4 regions of the Paenibacillus andongensis genome follow, and region 1 is predicted to be linked to each of the others. Evidence: riboswitches for the same ligand, from Rfam matches in the RefSeq annotation. Region 1 holds a riboswitch; each other region holds the start of a gene.
The links. A riboswitch is a leader RNA that binds a small molecule or an ion and turns the genes downstream of it on or off. The one in region 1 is predicted to bind cyclic di-GMP.
Positions count from the first base shown of each region.

Region 2: it holds a riboswitch for cyclic di-GMP, as region 1 does, so the genes downstream of both, NYR53_RS02865 (hypothetical protein) here and NYR53_RS21835 (pyridoxal phosphate-dependent decarboxylase family protein) in region 1, are expected to answer to the same signal.
Region 3: it holds a riboswitch for cyclic di-GMP, as region 1 does, so the genes downstream of both, NYR53_RS01140 (transglutaminase-like domain-containing protein) here and NYR53_RS21835 (pyridoxal phosphate-dependent decarboxylase family protein) in region 1, are expected to answer to the same signal.
Region 4: it holds a riboswitch for cyclic di-GMP, as region 1 does, so the genes downstream of both, NYR53_RS12190 (sensor domain-containing diguanylate cyclase) here and NYR53_RS21835 (pyridoxal phosphate-dependent decarboxylase family protein) in region 1, are expected to answer to the same signal.

Region 1 covers NZ_CP104467.1:4,763,890-4,768,269, forward strand. The annotation lists gene NYR53_RS21830 (methyl-accepting chemotaxis protein) at 1-6, opposite strand, end outside; gene NYR53_RS21835 (pyridoxal phosphate-dependent decarboxylase family protein) at 13-1,683, opposite strand; cyclic di-GMP riboswitch class I at 1,777-1,862, opposite strand; gene NYR53_RS21840 (ABC transporter ATP-binding protein) at 2,215-4,017, opposite strand; gene NYR53_RS21845 (ABC transporter ATP-binding protein) at 3,989-4,380, opposite strand, start outside.
Region 2 covers NZ_CP104467.1:615,004-619,383, reverse strand. The annotation lists gene NYR53_RS02885 (PspA/IM30 family protein) at 1-533, opposite strand, end outside; gene NYR53_RS02880 (PspC domain-containing protein) at 537-995, opposite strand; gene NYR53_RS02875 (PspA/IM30 family protein) at 998-1,660, opposite strand; gene NYR53_RS02870 (hypothetical protein) at 1,704-2,000, opposite strand; gene NYR53_RS02865 (hypothetical protein) at 2,324-2,566, opposite strand; cyclic di-GMP riboswitch class I at 2,614-2,708, opposite strand; gene NYR53_RS02860 (S-layer homology domain-containing protein) at 2,919-4,380, opposite strand, start outside.
Region 3 covers NZ_CP104467.1:251,490-255,869, forward strand. The annotation lists gene NYR53_RS01130 (SdrD B-like domain-containing protein) at 1-954, opposite strand, end outside; gene NYR53_RS01135 (class D sortase) at 1,466-2,173, shown strand; cyclic di-GMP riboswitch class I at 2,259-2,346, shown strand; gene NYR53_RS01140 (transglutaminase-like domain-containing protein) at 2,359-3,165, shown strand; gene NYR53_RS01145 (collagen binding domain-containing protein) at 3,360-4,380, shown strand, end outside.
Region 4 covers NZ_CP104467.1:2,775,680-2,780,059, reverse strand. The annotation lists gene NYR53_RS12190 (sensor domain-containing diguanylate cyclase) at 1-2,364, opposite strand, end outside; cyclic di-GMP riboswitch class I at 2,463-2,548, opposite strand; gene NYR53_RS12185 (adenine deaminase) at 2,818-4,380, opposite strand, start outside.

The DNA of each region.
Region 1 (4,380 bases):
TGCCACCTTCAATTACCTCCCGCTTAAAATCGATGTTTCCGAATATTTCTCGTAGACTTGCGCTACAGTTTCCTTCAAATATTGAACGATGTCATGTACATGTTTGGTCTCCGTATAAGGGGAGATTACAAAAATCTTTGTCGCGTATAGAGCAACAGAACAATCATCCTTCGTTTGAACGAGCAGATGCTTTTTGGTATCACCAAAAAATATACGGTCGCGATGATTCCCTAACATTTCGAACAAACGCTCGTTAAATTTATTATTCCGTTCAATTTCCTTAACCGTGCATGTACCCGAAATTTCTTCCTGAAAATGTGGGCTTTCTTCCGGATATATACGAAAAAGTGTCATAATGCCAGGGTTGTCGTTATTAACGATTTCAGCTTGCGGAATTTCTTGGCGCAGCGCTTCCCTGAAAGCAAGATTAACCTCAACGAACTGGGCTAGCAATTGCTGATACCCTTGAATGCCGAATGCAAGCAATGCGCTGTATATACTGATGGAGCTAGCCATGCGCGAACACTCCAACGTATATCCGGTATGATACTGACCGTATCCCCGATGTCCTACATAGGGGGTTTCATCCGAATGCAGATCCATTAGTGTTAAATCGGCGGCATCCTTGACCAGGAACAGACTAGTCAGGTAAGGGGTTTGCCCTAGCTTTTGAAAATCAAAACAAAGCGAGTCGGCCAAATGCAAATGCCTCATCTTGCTTTGGATAGCCATTAAAGCCTGAGCGACATCTTTCTTAAATTCGAGTGGATTGGCGTTGAAATCATAGTCATTAAAGAATGCAAAGAAGCCACCTAATGCAGAGTCTGCATGAATATGCGGTCTATGTAACCCATGGTGAACGGCTAGCTTGTCAGACACAGCATAAATTTGTTCCAAATCGTCAATCCCCATGGCATCCGTCGTTCCTGTCGTAGCTACAATGTAAATCGGGATCCCACCCCGTGCGATCACTTCTTCCATTTTCACTCTGAGATCATTCACATCCATGGAGCTGTCTGCATTCGTGCGAACTCTGACCAATTTATCGCTCCCAATGCCTACTGCCTCCATAGATTTAAACAAGCTGTAGTGAGCGGCATCGGAACAAAAAGCATACAAGTTATCGGGAACACCTTTTTGCAAGGCGTCCGGAACGAATTTGGCGATCGCTATCCGGAGTCCTGAGAATACAGCTCCTTGTCCGCCCCACGTCGTATACCCGCCGCTTTTCAGCGCATCATAGCTTATTAATTTGGACATCATGCTGATTACCCTAACTTCCGCTTCAGCTCCGGCTGGGCCGTATACATCCCATAAATTGTTGCCGTTAACCAAGAACGCCGCAATCATGCCCATAATACCCGGGATGCTAGCCATCGGTAAAATATTCGTCAAGAAATTTTTCGTATGATAGGGATGATCATGCAGCAATTTCAATAACTCTGTATTAACTTCCTCTAGGGGGACACTGCCATTAGGGATGGAGCTATCTCGAATAAGATTGTTATAGAAAGTCCCTGTTCGATTTTTCTCGCCTTTAAGATTGACGCCGTCCGGATTTTTGAGATCATCCACTCCTGTTACTAATTGTTCAATGAGCCGCAAAACCAGTTGACGCGTTTGTTGGTTTCCATCCTCACTGGGGAATAATTGCTGAACATTCGTAAGTCTTTTCTCTCTCATTATTTTCTCTCCTATCGATAGAATTGCTTGAAGAAAATGTTCACAAAAAAAAGGAGAAACACAGGCATAAATGCCCTATTCCACCAATTGCTACAATGCAACTGGCTGACATATCCTTGTTGGATGTAGTCCCTCTAGTTTTGCGTCCCTATTTTTCAATAGGTTTGCCATTATTAAGTTGTAGGTGAAAATTCCCATCTTCGACAATAATCGACAGCAAAACTTTACAATTTTATACATTAGTATAGTATAGTAAACTAAATAAAACAACACAATTTTCCATTATTGTTTGTAAAGTTATTATATTGTAACTAAATTGCTTTTTTAACATAATTCAAATCAATGGTAAAATAGTATCAACATTCTCTTTTCAAGACAGTTATACCAGTCAAATTATGCAATAAACCGATAGAATCTTCCGGCATCTTTCTAGGACTATTATCATGCATATACAAAAAAAAGCTTCGTCACGACTTCCTAACAAGGAGTCCGACAAAGCTTATTTCAACCCTCAATTGCTGCGCATTCATGCTAAGAAATGGTTTGTGCAGAATCCATATTCCCTTGTGAATGCAGATATAACTGCTCGTAATAGCCACGGAGCGCAAGTAATTGAGCGTGATTCCCTTCTTCAACAATTTTCCCATGACTCATCACAATGATGCGGTTAGCATGCATAATGGTCGAGATGCGATGCGCGATGACAAGTGTCGTTCTTCCTTCAGCAACGACCTGCAGCGCAGATTGAATCAACTGCTCCGTTTGGGAGTCCAAATTCGCTGTCGCTTCATCAAGAATCAGTACTTTCGGCTTGAATACGATAATTCGCGCGAATGAGATCAGCTGTCTCTCTCCTGCGGAAAGCCCGCTTCCTCTCTCGGATATGCGTGTTTCATAACCATCCTTCATTCGTGAAATAAGATTGTCTGCCCCAACCATCCGGCATGCCTCAATTACTTCCTCACGCGTTATGCTTTCATCGAACATCCGCACATTATCCAGAATACTGCCTGCGTATAAGTACGGTTCCTGCTGTACAAGTCCTACCATTCGGTGTAAATCAGCCTGCGGGATATCCCGCAGATCCGTGCCATCAATGCGAATACTTCCTTCCTGCACATCATAAAAGCGGCAAAGCAAACTAATCAGCGAGCTTTTACCAGCGCCCGTCGTCCCAACAATACCGATCATTTCGCCCGGCTCAATATGAAGCTCTAAATCCTCGATAACTGCTGTATCTTTCAAATAACCAAAATGCACATGATTGAAATGTATGTCCCCCTTCACATCGGACAACGAAAGCGGCGACACGCCTTCCTTATCTTTTACTTCCGGTTGAATAGAGAAGATATTCCAAATTCGATTGACAGATACCGTCGTAGATTGAAGAGTATTCCACTGCTGCGTAATGTTATTAATCGGTTGAAAAAACTGCCGGATATACGTTATAAAAGCATACAATACACCGAATTCAATCGTTTTATCAAAAACGGCCATACCGCCAATCCAAGTGATAAAGGCTACCGATAAATTTCCCAAAATATCAAAGGAGCGATTGAACAAAACATTGGTTCGAATTTCTCTCAAATTAGCACGAAAATACCCTAGATTTTTCTCCGTAAAGCGATTCATCTGTTCCTTCTCTTGATGAAAAGCCTGAATGAGATGCATCCCAGATAAATTCTCAGCGGCAAAAGCAACCATTTGAGACAGCTGCGTCCTCGAGAGCTGATACGTTTTGCGCATATATCTGCGAAAACTGACCGCTATGAGAAGAATGATTGGGATCACGATCATACTGTACAGCGTTAGCTGAGGGTCTAGATGGTACATCAGCACGATGATGAATACGAGCGTCATACTATCGCGTACCAGGCTAAGAAGAACCTGCGTAAAAAACTGATTCAGCGTTTCCGTGTCACTAGAAACATGCGTAATCAGGCTGCCGCTTGGCGTCCGGTCATAATAAGACATCGACTGCTTAAAGATGTGTTCGAATAAATCCTTGCGAATTTTGGCGACGATGCTTTGCCCGGCAAACTGCAATAAATTGTTCTGCAAATAACTGAAAAATAAACTGCTGATAGACAGACCTGCATAAAACAAGCATATGAGCAGCAGTGAGCGATAATCATTTTTCCCAATCATCAAATTATCATCAATCGCGATTTTAACCAGATAAGGCTGAAGCAAGTCCGCAGCTATCCCCAGTAACGCGCAAAATAAAACAGCTGCAAAGGTGAACCTGTGCGGTTTGGCATAAGCAGATAAAGCACGAAAAGAAGATCGCGTCTTCTGCCGCTCCTCACTGCTTTTGTTGCTCCGTATGGGCATCGTCGCTACCTCCCTCTTGTATCGCATGAAGCTCGGCGTACAATCCTTCTTGCGCAATTAGCTCTTCGTGCGTACCGCGCTGCACAATCCTGCCTTCATGAAGCACGATAATCTCATCCGTATGCTTCAGTGCGGAGATCCGATGAGCAATCCAAATGGTCGTTTTGTTCGATCTCTCTTTACGAATTGTATCGATAATATGCCTCTCCGTTACAGAGTCTACAGCGCTTACACTATCATCTAAAATCATCAAAGGAGAATCCTTAATGATCCCTCTGGCTAAGCTTGTTCGTTGACGCTGCCCACCCGATAAGGTGACACCGCGCTCACCCAGCTTCGTCTCAAACTTTTCAGGAAATGACG
Region 2 (4,380 bases), 3.5 Mb from region 1:
ATAATTTTCTCTTCCATACGTTGGAAGCCGCGGGATGCGTTGCCGCTTTCGATGACGCCATTGTAGGATACTTGTGCCATTTGTTTTTTGGCTTTAGCCAGTTGAGCGCGGGACACAAGCTCGTTGCGTTTGTTACGCAGTTTGTAGAACTCATCTTTCATTTCGTGCAGCTGCTGTGTTAACTCATCCGCATGCGCTTTGGAAGCAGTATATAGATCAGTGTACTCAACAATTTTATCTTCGTGGTACAATTTTTCTTCGACGGCTTGGCGAGCGATTGCCTCTTGGCCATTTTTGATTGCTGCGGAAGCTTTGGCTTCACGGTCAGCCACGAGACGAACAGACTCTTCCAGACGTTGTTTCAGCTTGCGCTCATTGGCGATTTGTCTAGCAACAGTCACTTCAGCTTGCGCGATTTCTTGCTCCATATCCCGCAAATATTGGTTCAACATAACGATCGGATCCTCAATTTTATCCAATACCTCGTGAATTGATGCTTTTGTCATATCTTTCATTCTTGTAAATACTCCCATGGTTTACACGTCTCCTTTTTTAATATCAATTGGTTGTTGTTCGAAGCGAGCGACTTTGGCTCTCAGTTCTTCTACTTCTCTTTGCAGAGCTTTCTTTTCAATGTCTTTCATCATCTCGTCGATGTTGTTTACTTTCCCTGCGTCGTACGGAGTATTGTACCCTGTATGTTGTGGCGCATGGTTAGGGTGGGGGGGCTTGTGAGCGTTCCAAGCACCGCCATTATAGCCTTGACGGCCATATGAGCCAGCATAAGGATCAAATGGAGGCTGATCGTACCCAGGTTCCTTCGGAATAACAAGTGCAGCTACAAAGTAGATGAAAATGACCGTTCCTCCGGTGAAAATTGTGGTAATCACCACTAACAAACGTAATAGCGTTGCATCTACATTCATGGCCTCGGCGAGTCCGCCGCATAGACCAGTAACCTTCTTATCTCTTCGTGAGCGATAAAGTTTGCTCATGATTACTTGGCTCCCTCCTGCTGCAGTCTGTTTCTCAGAGCTTCCATTTCAGCATCTACGGCCGAGTTGCCCCCGCTATAGTAACTTTCGCGCCCCATTCGTCTTACATCGCGAAGCGTTCTTGCATGGAGCTCCATATCGGAAACGCGCTCTTCCAAGCGACCGAACATCCGTGGTGTCGCATCCTGCGCCACACTGCTGCGAGCATGCAATCTTTGCTGCAACCTTGCGGACTCCATTCGCGCTAAGTAGTAGCTGCGTTTGTCTGCCACTTCTTTGTAATCAGCTTTGAGCTGCTGCAGCTCTTCATCCAAATCAAGGATGGACTGCTTCGCTTGATCGTACAACTCATGATACTGCTCGCTTTTCTCTTCGGCTTGCAGCTTCTCTTGAAGCACGATCCTTGCCATATGTTCTTCGCCGGCCTTCAGAGCAAGCAACGCTTGATGCTCGCGCTTCTCTTTGGTTTCCAGCGCCGTCAGATATTGCTGCCGGAGTGAAGCTGCGTGGCTTACGCATTGTTGATACAGTCTCTCGGACTGTTGAAGCTGCTCACGCTGCGCTGCTAAGTACTGGTCAATCAAGCGGACCGGATCTTCCGATCGCTCCAGATGTTCATTCAGTGTCGCTACGGTAATGTCTCTCATTCGCCTAAGTAGGCTCATCTCTCATACCACCTTTTTCACTCTCTGTATTCGTTTCATTGCCTTACACCGTTCTTCTTGTCAACATCGAAATTCCGTAACCGATCAACCCAATCGCCAGTAGAATGATGATCCAACCAGCTAATTTACCAATCAGGATGATACCGCCAAGCCCTGCAATAATCCAACCGATTTTGCTGCCGTTCTGTATACCTACATAACCAAGGCCGACCATTCCTATTGGAATCAAGTATCCCATCACCGAGCCAATAAATGGTCCCATGTGAATGCCTAGCTTATTTAACAGAATCAGTGCACCGAATGCGATTAGCAGAGCGGCTAAGCCTGTATTTCTTTTCATCGTTTCGTCACCGCCTTTCGTTGTTTGCTGTGTTGTTTGCTGTGCTCTTGTTCATGTCTTTATTTTAGGTAAAAACGAAGCTTTCCAAAACGGACTAACGACGGTATTTGTTCCTAGACCTTAGTCGGGGCGCGTCTAAGACCTGTGATAGAGCGCGATGAATACGACAGTCTTTACTTAGCAAGCTTGGTAACCCAGGGGGTAATATTCTGAGCCAGGCATTTGTGAACGTGTTATGGGACAGAATAAAAAAACTACCAAGCGAGGTCGCAAGGTAGCTGATCATTTATTTACATCATGCATTTAATGAAAGTACAACACTATTATGAAGCAAAAAAAGTTCTATCCGGAAAGCCCTCTCCCTCCGTATAACATCTTGCAATAGCCGAAGCAGCCCTCATGAACATATGGTCTTTGGTAGTACCCGGGATTCTCTCTATCTGCCGAAACTCTTCATTAACTAGATTAAATTCAATTTCACCCATACTTTCTTCTGTTGGACCAAATTTATAAATAACCTTCTCGGCATCGTCGAACACTTTAATCAACATCAGATATGTTGCCATTTTTCGCCCCTCCCTTCCTTTTTTGGCAATAAAAAAACAAGCCTCTAAAGAGTAACCCGGCTATCATCCCAAGAGATTTGACTCATGGCTTAGACCCGTGGCTTTGCGTCTCCACCTTTCGATGGATTTGCCTTTGTTCATTATTGCTTGATATTAGGTGTGTTTCAGTGATTATTTCTAGTTGTAAAGTACTATCTATTTTCCATGGTATTCCATTAAATAATGAAATTCAACATATTTCTACAAAAAAGAAGGACTTTGCACGCAAAGTGTGTGATTTCATACAAAAAAGGCCAACCAGAGTACTGGTTGACCTAAGAGAACTACATATCTCTCACGGGTCATTATTATTTTACTTCTGTATAGACAATAACGCACCATTTACATAATAATACAGCATTCTATTCTGATCAAAGAAGATTTCTGTTGCTGTCCCCAGCGCCAAAGAATCAACCTTCTGATAGGTCGCCGCACTGTATATCCCATTTTTACCAACCAGCAGCTCTCCATTAGCACTCGCTGCATAAATCGGTTCTGGCAATGTACTGATTACCTGCGCAACATTATTGAGATCAAGGACCTTATTCTTTACGACCAGTTTCCCTTGATTTTCCAACAATAGAACCGGAGTATCCAAGGGATCTCTCAAGAAGTTCGGGTAACTTAGGCTGGATTCGCCTGATTTGGTTACGCTATTGCCACTAACGGAATATGCCAATACGTTGGAGCCGGCATTTCCTGCATTCCAGCCAGACTGATACCATGTAAAGAATGTGCTCTTTTTGCTGGAGAAAGCCAGATCGCCAACCCCTTTGATCACAGTTCCGTAGTTTACGGCTGCAAAGGAAGTCGAATTGAACGCCAGCAGCGTCGGCTCCCAATCACCCATCACAACATACAGAATCCCGTTTTTATGGTAGATATGTCTATGAGCGATGTCACCGGAATCAACAGTTGACGTGTAAGTCAAGTGCCTTAAAATTTGTAAATCAGTTATGCGCACTTCCGTTATGAGATTATTTAGATCATCATTCACGATAAAGAGACTTGAACCGTCTTCCGATATAGTAAGTCCGGCAGGACGATATGGAAGCTTGACTGTTTTTACAATCGTCTGTGATTGAAGATCAACCACATATAGATTGCGGAACGCTTCGTCGATGGCATAAGCTTTCTTATTTGCGGAATCGTAAGCAATGTCGACAACTCTGCCGTCCAACTGGACACCAGGCACCGCAATAGGGGCAATCGCTTCGATTGAATTCTTTTCTACAATTTCGACGATATTCTTTCCGTCTAGCGTAGATACAGAAATCAATCGATTGGTACCATTAAATACATTCTTGGCTGTACCGTCCAAGTGATAGAGCCCGCTTTTATTAAAATTGGTGTAATCATAGACTTGTATCGCATTGTTCTTCGCTGTGTAAAAAATGTTTTTTGACAGATCAAAGGTAATACCGTCATATGCTTGTCCAAGTCCGTATACAAATTTCATATCGTCGTACTTATTGCTTGTTGCCATAAATACGTTGCCGGAACCGTTAAAGATGTAGGCACCGTCCGGAGAAATGGTGAAATTCGTCGACATTGCATAATCGCCATGGTACGGAGAATCGTAACCGCCTGGCTCGACGTATTGTCCGTTCGTTACGTTATACGCTCCAAGGTCTCTCGGTGACGTATCCGTTGTGATCGTATAGAGCTTATTCCCTAAAGGATGCGTTTGGATATAACTCTGTTGGCGAATATCGCTTGAACCCACCTCCGCAAAGGTCTTCAAATCATATGACTTAATCTTCGTCCACTGCCCT
Region 3 (4,380 bases), 3.1 Mb from region 1:
AGTCTGGCGGGAGTCTTTGTTGATACCGTAAACGCCTGGCGTTGGAGCTGAAAGTAGGTGGGTAGCGGATGCTGTATTTGTAGTAAGAGCAGCCCCACTCAGGCTGGTACCTGCAGCGTAAACGGAATTCGTTACCGAATTGCCTACTTGAAACGTAGGACTCGGAAAGTTTAACACGACATTATAGGTGACTTCCTGTCCAGCATTTAATGTAGGAAGACTCCAGTAGACATTGCCGTACACGGAACTATAAACCCCGCCGCCAGTGGCTGAAACAAATGTAGAGCCGACAGGCAGAGTGTCGTAAATTCCAACGTTTTGAATATTTGCGCCACCAAGTGCGCTGTTCCCTTTTAGCTTAACCTGATAGGTGACATCACTGTTCAAAACAGGATCAACCGTAGGGAGGATTTTGGTTTTAGATATCGACCAGTTATCAGGATTCAGAGTTGCCGTAACTACTTGTGCAGTTGACGAAACCGAGCCGCTATTATCAGCTTTAGCTGTTGCGGTATTCTGCGCGGTGTCTCCTTGCTGAGTTACCCCTGACTTGAATTTGGTCTTCAGCTTAAGCACGCCCGTTGTACCAGCAGGTAGCGGGTTATCCATGACGAATTTAACTGTACCAGGAGTACTTAAATCGACATGATCGACATCAGCCGAGGTGTCGACGCCTACGTAGTCCAATGTATTTGGCAAAACGTCAGTGATGACCATATTCACGGCATCTTCCGTCGTACTCGGATTCGCATACTTGATCGTATACGTGATCGTTTCCCCAGGTACTGCTGATGTTTTATCTACTGTTTTTTCCAAAGACAAAGAAATAGCGGCAGACGCAACAAAATTGTAATAAGGTAATACCGCCAATGATAAAGCCATAAGCAAGAACAGCACTCTTTTAGGCAAATGCAAGAGGGTTCTGCTTCTTTTCAAACCCAATAAATGTTCCATACATTGCTCCCCCATAATCAGATAACATGAGCTGGCAATGTATTTTATTTTCAAAATATTCCAACTGCATGTCTCTTAAACAACTGTAAATCCTGATTCTTCTTCCTGGCATAAGAAATAAGTGCTATTGTTTCTGCGTTAATCTATGTATGAGGACGAACAATCCTGTAATCAGAGTAAGAAATGCCTGTGTAGTCGTGGAGATTGCTCTATTTGTCCTTCACCTCCTCGGAAAAATGATAAACTTTTACCAGTTAATGACTATAAAACGAACTATGCCAAAAAAAGAATTCTTTTTATTACACCAAATAAGACTGAACAAATTCTGAACAATTTCTTGCAAAAACGACAAAATTCTATGTTACCGAATCATTATTTGCTGTAACACCTGCTGGAAAGATAAGAAAGGAATTTACTCAAATATCTAGAATAGAAATAGGCATATTCTTAACGGAAACTTTTTCGGAATGATTGTGGTTGTATGAGATCCAAGAGAAAGGTGGTACCGCTGGTGATTAGAAAAAAGCTATCACTGTTAGTTATCGTTCTTGGGATTATCCTTTTTCTTTATCCAACGCTAAACGATCGTTATGAGAGCTATCAGCAGAACAAAATTTTGAAACAATGGCAGGAAAATCTGCAGAACATGGATCAGACAGCTTCTGACATCGAGGAGGAGACAGATACGGTGTTGGTCGTGCCTTCTTCCAGTCCCGATGTGGAAGCTCTGCCGTCAAGCGGCCAGCCAACTAGCCAGCCAAGCCCCTTGGCCGCGGAAATGAAAATGACACCGAAGCCATTAACTTTGCCGCAGAAGAATATAGAGGGTGTCCTCACTATTGATAAAATTGATTTGAAGCTCCCTATTCTGACAGATGCAACCGTGAATAATTTGAAGATTTCCGTTGCCAGTATCGCCAAAACGGGCAAAGCAGGAGCTGTTGGTAATTATGCGATTGCTGGTCATCGAAACCTGACCTACGGGAAAAATTTTAATCGATTAGATGAAGTCACCGAAGGGGATTTCATAGAAGTGAATACAGGGAGTAAAACGTATATCTACAAGGTAGTGGACAAACTGTATGTCCTCCCAGAGGATGTCTGGGTGCTGAAGGGCAACGGCAAAGATCGGGAGATTACGCTAATAACTTGCCATCCTATGGAAAATCCGACTCACCGTATTGCGATTAAGGGAATTATGGTGCAGTCTAAGGAATAAAATGTAATATTTTGTCTATTCAGAGAGACAAGCCTATGTTAAGATTGCACTATCACTATAGTGATTATAGGGATTCGGTGCGTTCCTCCGATAAAGGCAAATCTAGCGAAAACTAGAGACGCAAAACTAAAGGGCCTTCCTTAGCCGAACTAAGTTGGCAGCCAGTTACCGAAAGGGGATTTTTTGTGCTTAAGAAACCATTTATACCAGTGATCCTAGCAGTATTTCTGTTTACTTTCGCTCCGCAAGGGATATTTGCAGCTTCCAATCCATCCATGATAGATAAAGAGGCTCTGAATAAAGGAATTATATCGGTTCATTATTCAAAAGATAAAAACACCAAAGTTCTCGTTCGAATAATGAGAGAAAATATCAAATATGACTACACCTTCGAAGAAGGGGATCAGTACCCTTTGCAGCTGGGAAACGGACCGTATAAAGTGCTGATTGGCGAGTCCATAGGAGCTAATAAATATAAAGTTGTTGCGCAAGAACAAATAGATTTAGAAATGGAAGACGAGAATGCCGTATTTCTGCAGTCCATTCCGTTGATCGATTGGAACGATGAATCGAAGGCGGTCGTTGAAGCTAAGCAATTAGTTGGAGATAAAGACAAAGATATCGACAAAATAAGGGCCATTTATGGATATATCACGACACATTTTCAGTATGATTATGAGAAGGCCCAAACTGTAGCAGATAGTTACGTGCCTAATCTGGATACGGCCTACGAAGCGTCGGGCGGAATTTGTTATGACTTTGCAGCTACTTTTGCGGCAATGGCAAGAAGCGAGGGAATTCCAACACGTCTGGTTATGGGATATGAAAGCCATGCGCCAAATACTTATCATGCGTGGAATCAAGTTTTCCTAAAGGAAAGTAAGGAATGGGTGACGATCGACACCACGTATGACGCTATACATATACAAGCTGGTGAAACAATAGATATTATAAAAAACGATCATAATTATCAAATTTCCAAAATATATTAGAAGAAATGATGAAACCTGTACTCAACGGAGTACAGGTTTTTTTGTGCTTCCCATGTGAAAAACAATAAATTCCAATATTTACAATACATCTTGTATCATATATCATTGATAATGATACATTTTGTTTCAAAGTCATAGGAGGTAGCACACATAAATAATCTCTATAAACATTGATCCATGAATGGAGGTATGAAATGATGTTGAAGAAAAAAACGAGTGCACTGCTGATTACTTTATTAATTTTTATGCAGAGTATTTACGGGATTGGCTTTATTACTAAGGCCAGTGCGAACACGATTTCAAACAATATTCTTGACAGCGTGACGATGGCTGTATATGACAGCGCAGGTCAAGTCGTGACCGGCAATGTTTATGAGCCAAACTCCACAGTGCAGCTAGACTATACATGGTCGCTGCCAAACGGTCATGGGTACCATAGTGGTGATACGTTTACATTCACTCTGCCGCAGCAATTTTTGCTTTTCAACAATATCAGCGGTGGTTTGGTCATGGGGCAGAATCAGTTAGGGACTTTCCATGTTGATCAAGCTAGTCATCAAGTGCTGATCACCTTTAACAACTACATCGAAAGCCATGACAATATACATGGTACGCTCACTTTCCGAACACAGTTAGATATAAGTAAACTTACGGAAAGCACAACGGTAACGATTACAATTCCGATTCAATCTGGTGATCAGATTTTCACTCTTCATCTTAGACCTTCGGTCACTTCCACAATCGAAAAAAGAGGCGTACCCTCTGGATTTAACCCGAAAGATATTCATTGGACCGTCGATGTGAATAAGACGCTGGATTCTGTTGAGAACGCAGAGATGACGGACCCAATCCCAGCAGGTCTATCTGTTCCTGTTACGGTAGCCGTCTATGAGTTAGGGGTCAAATTAGATGGAAGTGTCGTACAAGGGGCGTTGGTGGATGGCAGTAAATATATAGTAAATATAACAGGAGCCAATCTTTCTGTTCGATTCACGGAATCTCCTATTCATATGGCTTATCGCATTCAATATACGACGCCAATAACCGATTTTGACAAAGCAACCTTTGTGAATACGGCAACGTTCGGGGGAAGTAATAAAAACCCTGTTCAGGCCTCTGCGACAGTCCATGTAACGCGTGGCAGCTCTTTAGATAAAATAGCCGAAAGCTATAGTCCCATTACGCAGATTATTAATTGGGGAATCAAATATAATT
Region 4 (4,380 bases), 2.0 Mb from region 1:
AATCCTGCTAGCCGGCACCGGTTTACTGATGAGAAATCCTTGAATCTGATCGCACCGGTATGTTTGGAGAATACGAAGCTGCTCCGGCAGCTCAACTCCCTCCGCCACTACGGATAGCTGCAGCCGATGAGCCATTTCGATCAACGACGATACAACAACTTGGCTTCTAATGTTATCTGCCAGTTGATCGATCAACGTTTTATCAATTTTCATACATTGTATGGGAAGCTGACATACATATTTCATTGAAGAGTAGCCTGCTCCAAAATCGTCAATGGAAATCATAAAACCTAGATTACGTAATTCGATCAATATGTTGATCACTTCTTCAAAGTTTTCGATCGCAAAGCTTTCCGTCACTTCCAGCTCGAAATGGCAGGGATCAACCTCTTCTTCTGCGAATACCCCGCGAATTCGTTCAACAAAGTTTGGCCGCAGCAGTTGGGCGCCTGAAATATTAATAGCAACGATAAGAGGCATGTCCGCTGATTGCTTTCGCCATGCGTTGAATTGCCTGCATGCTGATCGCATGACCCATTCACCTATCTCATTAATGATTCCGGAATACTCAGCAATGGGAATAAATTCATAAGGAGATACATGTCCAAGTTGTCTGTTCGTCCACCTAAGCAGTGCTTCCACCCCAACCATTTTATTTCGTGCCAAATCCAATTTTGGTTGGTAATGAAGCGTAAGCTCGTCGTTGTCAATCGCACACTTCAAGTATTGCTCTAAAAGCATTCTTCTGGTCCGAATCGCTTCAATCGATTCCGAATACAAACGGTAATTATTTTTTCCGGATTCTTTGACATCCAGCATAGCCATATCAGAATGATGCAACAAGCTTTCCGAATCCTTTCCATGATCAGGATACAGACTAATTCCGATACTGGCTGAAATCGTGGCACGATAGCCATCTAGATCGTAAGGCACATTAATCGTCTCTTTGATGACCTTTGCCAGGTGTTCAATTGGCTTGGAATCATGAACGTCATGGGAAACGATGCAAAACTCATCGCCCCCCAAGCGGCAAAGGAATTCGCCCTCCTTCATACAAAGCCGTAATCTCTCGGCAATCTCGATCAGCAGCAAGTCTCCCCTATGATGTCCCATCGTATCGTTGATCAGCTTAAAGCGATCCAAGTCGATGAAGATTATGGCAAAGCGGAATGGAAGCTGATGGTTTTGTGAAATGATTTTCTCCAGATACTCGAAAAAAGCTCTTCGATTGTTGAGACCGGTCAAATTATCATGATTTGCTTGATAATGAATTTCGTTCTGCGATTGCTCCAGCGACATCATCATGTGGTTAAACGAATTCTCGAGCTGGGTAATCTCATCTTTGCCGGATTCCTGAATGCGAATCGAAAAATCTTGTTTGGTTTTGATCACATTCATCCCAAAGATCGTGCGGTTCAATCTAGCAAATATCGTCCGCTGAAGGACGCAGCTAATAATGATAAAGAATACCAGTCCGGAAAGCCCAAAATAGAACAAGTAAAATAAGATACTTCTTTGAGCTTCCTTATATAATTCTCTCGGTTTCACGAATTTCAAGAGAACGGCGGGTTTATTATTGACGTCTGTTAGCAGCGAAAAGCTTGTGATCGTCGATTTATCAGACTCGGTCCAAAACGGCAGCGCGCGGTTTTTGGGACCCATTATGGTTGTAGCTTGAAGAGGAGGTGTAAAAGATGGATCCACAATAGATATACTTAAAGGCAAGTCCGTTTTTTCAGAAATATACTGAATGTAATTCGAGTCTAAGAAACGCGCAAAAACCAAGGTTCCGTGAATGGGTCCTTCATTGTTGCTCGTTAGAATTGGGTATGAAGTTGCGATTACCGGTTGCTTATCAACAAGCAATAACCCCATCTTCCGGGAAGAAGCGTCCGACTGTTCAAGGAAGGAAGCATATTCAGTCTGTAAGGTATGTATGAATGTACTTGGATAGCCGAGTGGGCTGTTATTGCCATAATCATAGGCTTTACCGAAGTAAACTTGCTTTCCGTTGTTCATCAGAAGCGTTATATTAAGACGACTTGACATAAACAAGGAATCGGTATAATTGACTGTGAGATAAGGATCGTTATTAGCAGGAATCGTCGGCCTATCGATAAAGTTGTATGTATCATCCCAACCAGCATAATTAATCGCAATTGCACCTAAATTTGTATACTCATCAAAATAAGAAAGAAGGTTTTGTTTCATGTTTTCACGCAAACTTTCAAGCTCCATCTGCTCATAATTGCGCAGAAGAGCCCTCTCTGAAATCACGTATAGAAGTGAAAGCATGCAAAGCGTGGTTAACCCTACGTAGATGATGATTTTCCGGCGAAGCGACATGGCAACATCAACCTCCAATGATGAATTTCTTTGTGCAATAGTCTTTAGGTTGAATAGCTGCCTATGATCTCCGTTCAAAAAAACCACATCAACTTAAGAGAGATGTGGTTTTCTTTTACAGCAACTGGCTGGCGTGGCGCATTGCCCTATAGCCCCTTTAGTTTTGCGTCCCCGGATTTCTGCGGGTTTGCCTTTAACGGTATTCTTATATGTATTTGTATTTATCTCATTTGATTATAATGGACTATAAATAACAACACAATATATAGTTCTAAAGTATTATAAAAACAGCCCACAATTACTGCGAAAGTGCAGATATTTTTTCTAAAACCGTTTGAAAAATGGAAAAGCCTGCCATTATGCAGGTTTACCTCAAAAAAAAGAGGCTTTCCTCAAGTAGATTTATCTACTTTTTAGATCAGCCCCTTATTCCATGAGTTCCATTAGCCTCCACCTTGAATCGGCGAAAGCTCAGCTGTGTATGATTAAAGGCACAACTTTCCCTTCATTTACATCAATTAAACCGTAATCCGTTATTTTCAACGCAGGACTAACGGGTAAAGAATGCGTGCTGATGGACATAATCGGGTTATAATGGCAGTAGCCTAACGATTCCATGGCCTTGCGCAGCTGCTCAACTTCCTTGGCGACTTGCTCCAAAGGGACTTCCGTTAAAATACCGCCGACAGGCAGCTCAAGATTAGCGATCACCTCGCCATTCTCAACTACGCTGAAGCCCCCTTGATTCTTGATGACCTCATTAGCAGCGATCATCATATCGACTGGATTATGCCCCACAACAAGCATGTTATGGTTATCGTGAGAATACGTCGTTGCTATGGCTCCACGCTTGATCGTATCCCCGCCGATTAAACCATAAGCGCGATTCCCGTTTTTCCCGTAGCGTTCAAACGTAGCAATGAGTCCATAGCCGCTCTCCGACCAGTTAAGCTTTCCTTGACGAACATCTACATCGACCTGATGCTCTTCTGTAAACGTGGAGCCATCCTTCACCATCATGGTTCGGCAGGCATACCGGCCATCCGCTGCTTCTGTGTTCACGGTGAAGTCCGCTTCTGTTAAAGGCGACATATGAACGCTTTGATAGTAGTGTGCTGGAAAGGCTGGTGCATGGACAGTTGGCTTGTATGGCTCGCGAGCATCATAGACCTTGCGGCCATGCTTGTATACTTGATCGATTGTCAGCTGCTCCAGATCGGAGATCAGTTGAAAATCACCAATTTTACCGGGCGCAATTACGCCGCGATCATACATCCGCATTCTTTTGGCTGGCGAAAGCGTACTGGCATAAATCGCCTGCTCAGGCTTCATGCCCATGCCTATCGCTTTGCGAACAAGGTGATTCAAGTGCCCTCGACGCTCAAAGGAATCAGCCATCACATCATCGGTAACAAAGCAAAAGTGCTCAGATACCTCATGCTCCATCAAATACGCCATCACTTCAGGCGTCATCGATTTTTCTTGAATTTCAATAAACATCCCTGCAGCGATCCGAGCTTCCATCCCCTCGATCGATTGATGCGTGTGATCGGAATCTACACCGCTATAGATCATTCGATGCAAGTCCAGATCCAATAATTTCGGCACGTGTCCTTCAATAATGAGGTGAGGATAATGAGTGCGGATATGATTTAAGATGTGGTTCGTTTTGCAATCAGGATCTGTTATCACATCTACGTAGTTCATGATTTCGCCTAAACAAATGATGCGTTCTGTACGAAGCAGCTCGTCCAAATCCTCGATTTCAATCGCGCCTCCGGTCGTTTCCATTGAAGTGGCAGGAACCGAGCTCGGGATGGCATAAAACATGTCAGCAACACAATGCTTGCTAGCTTTAATGAATTCCTTCACCCCGTCAAGTCCGAAGACGTTGGCGATCTCATGAGGTTCTGGAACGATGGTTGTAACACCGTTACGAATGAGTCCGTAAGAGAACGTCTCCGGCGTGACCATCGTGCTTTCGATATGCAAATGGATATCAATAAGGCCGGGAATCATATAACGTCCTTGTCC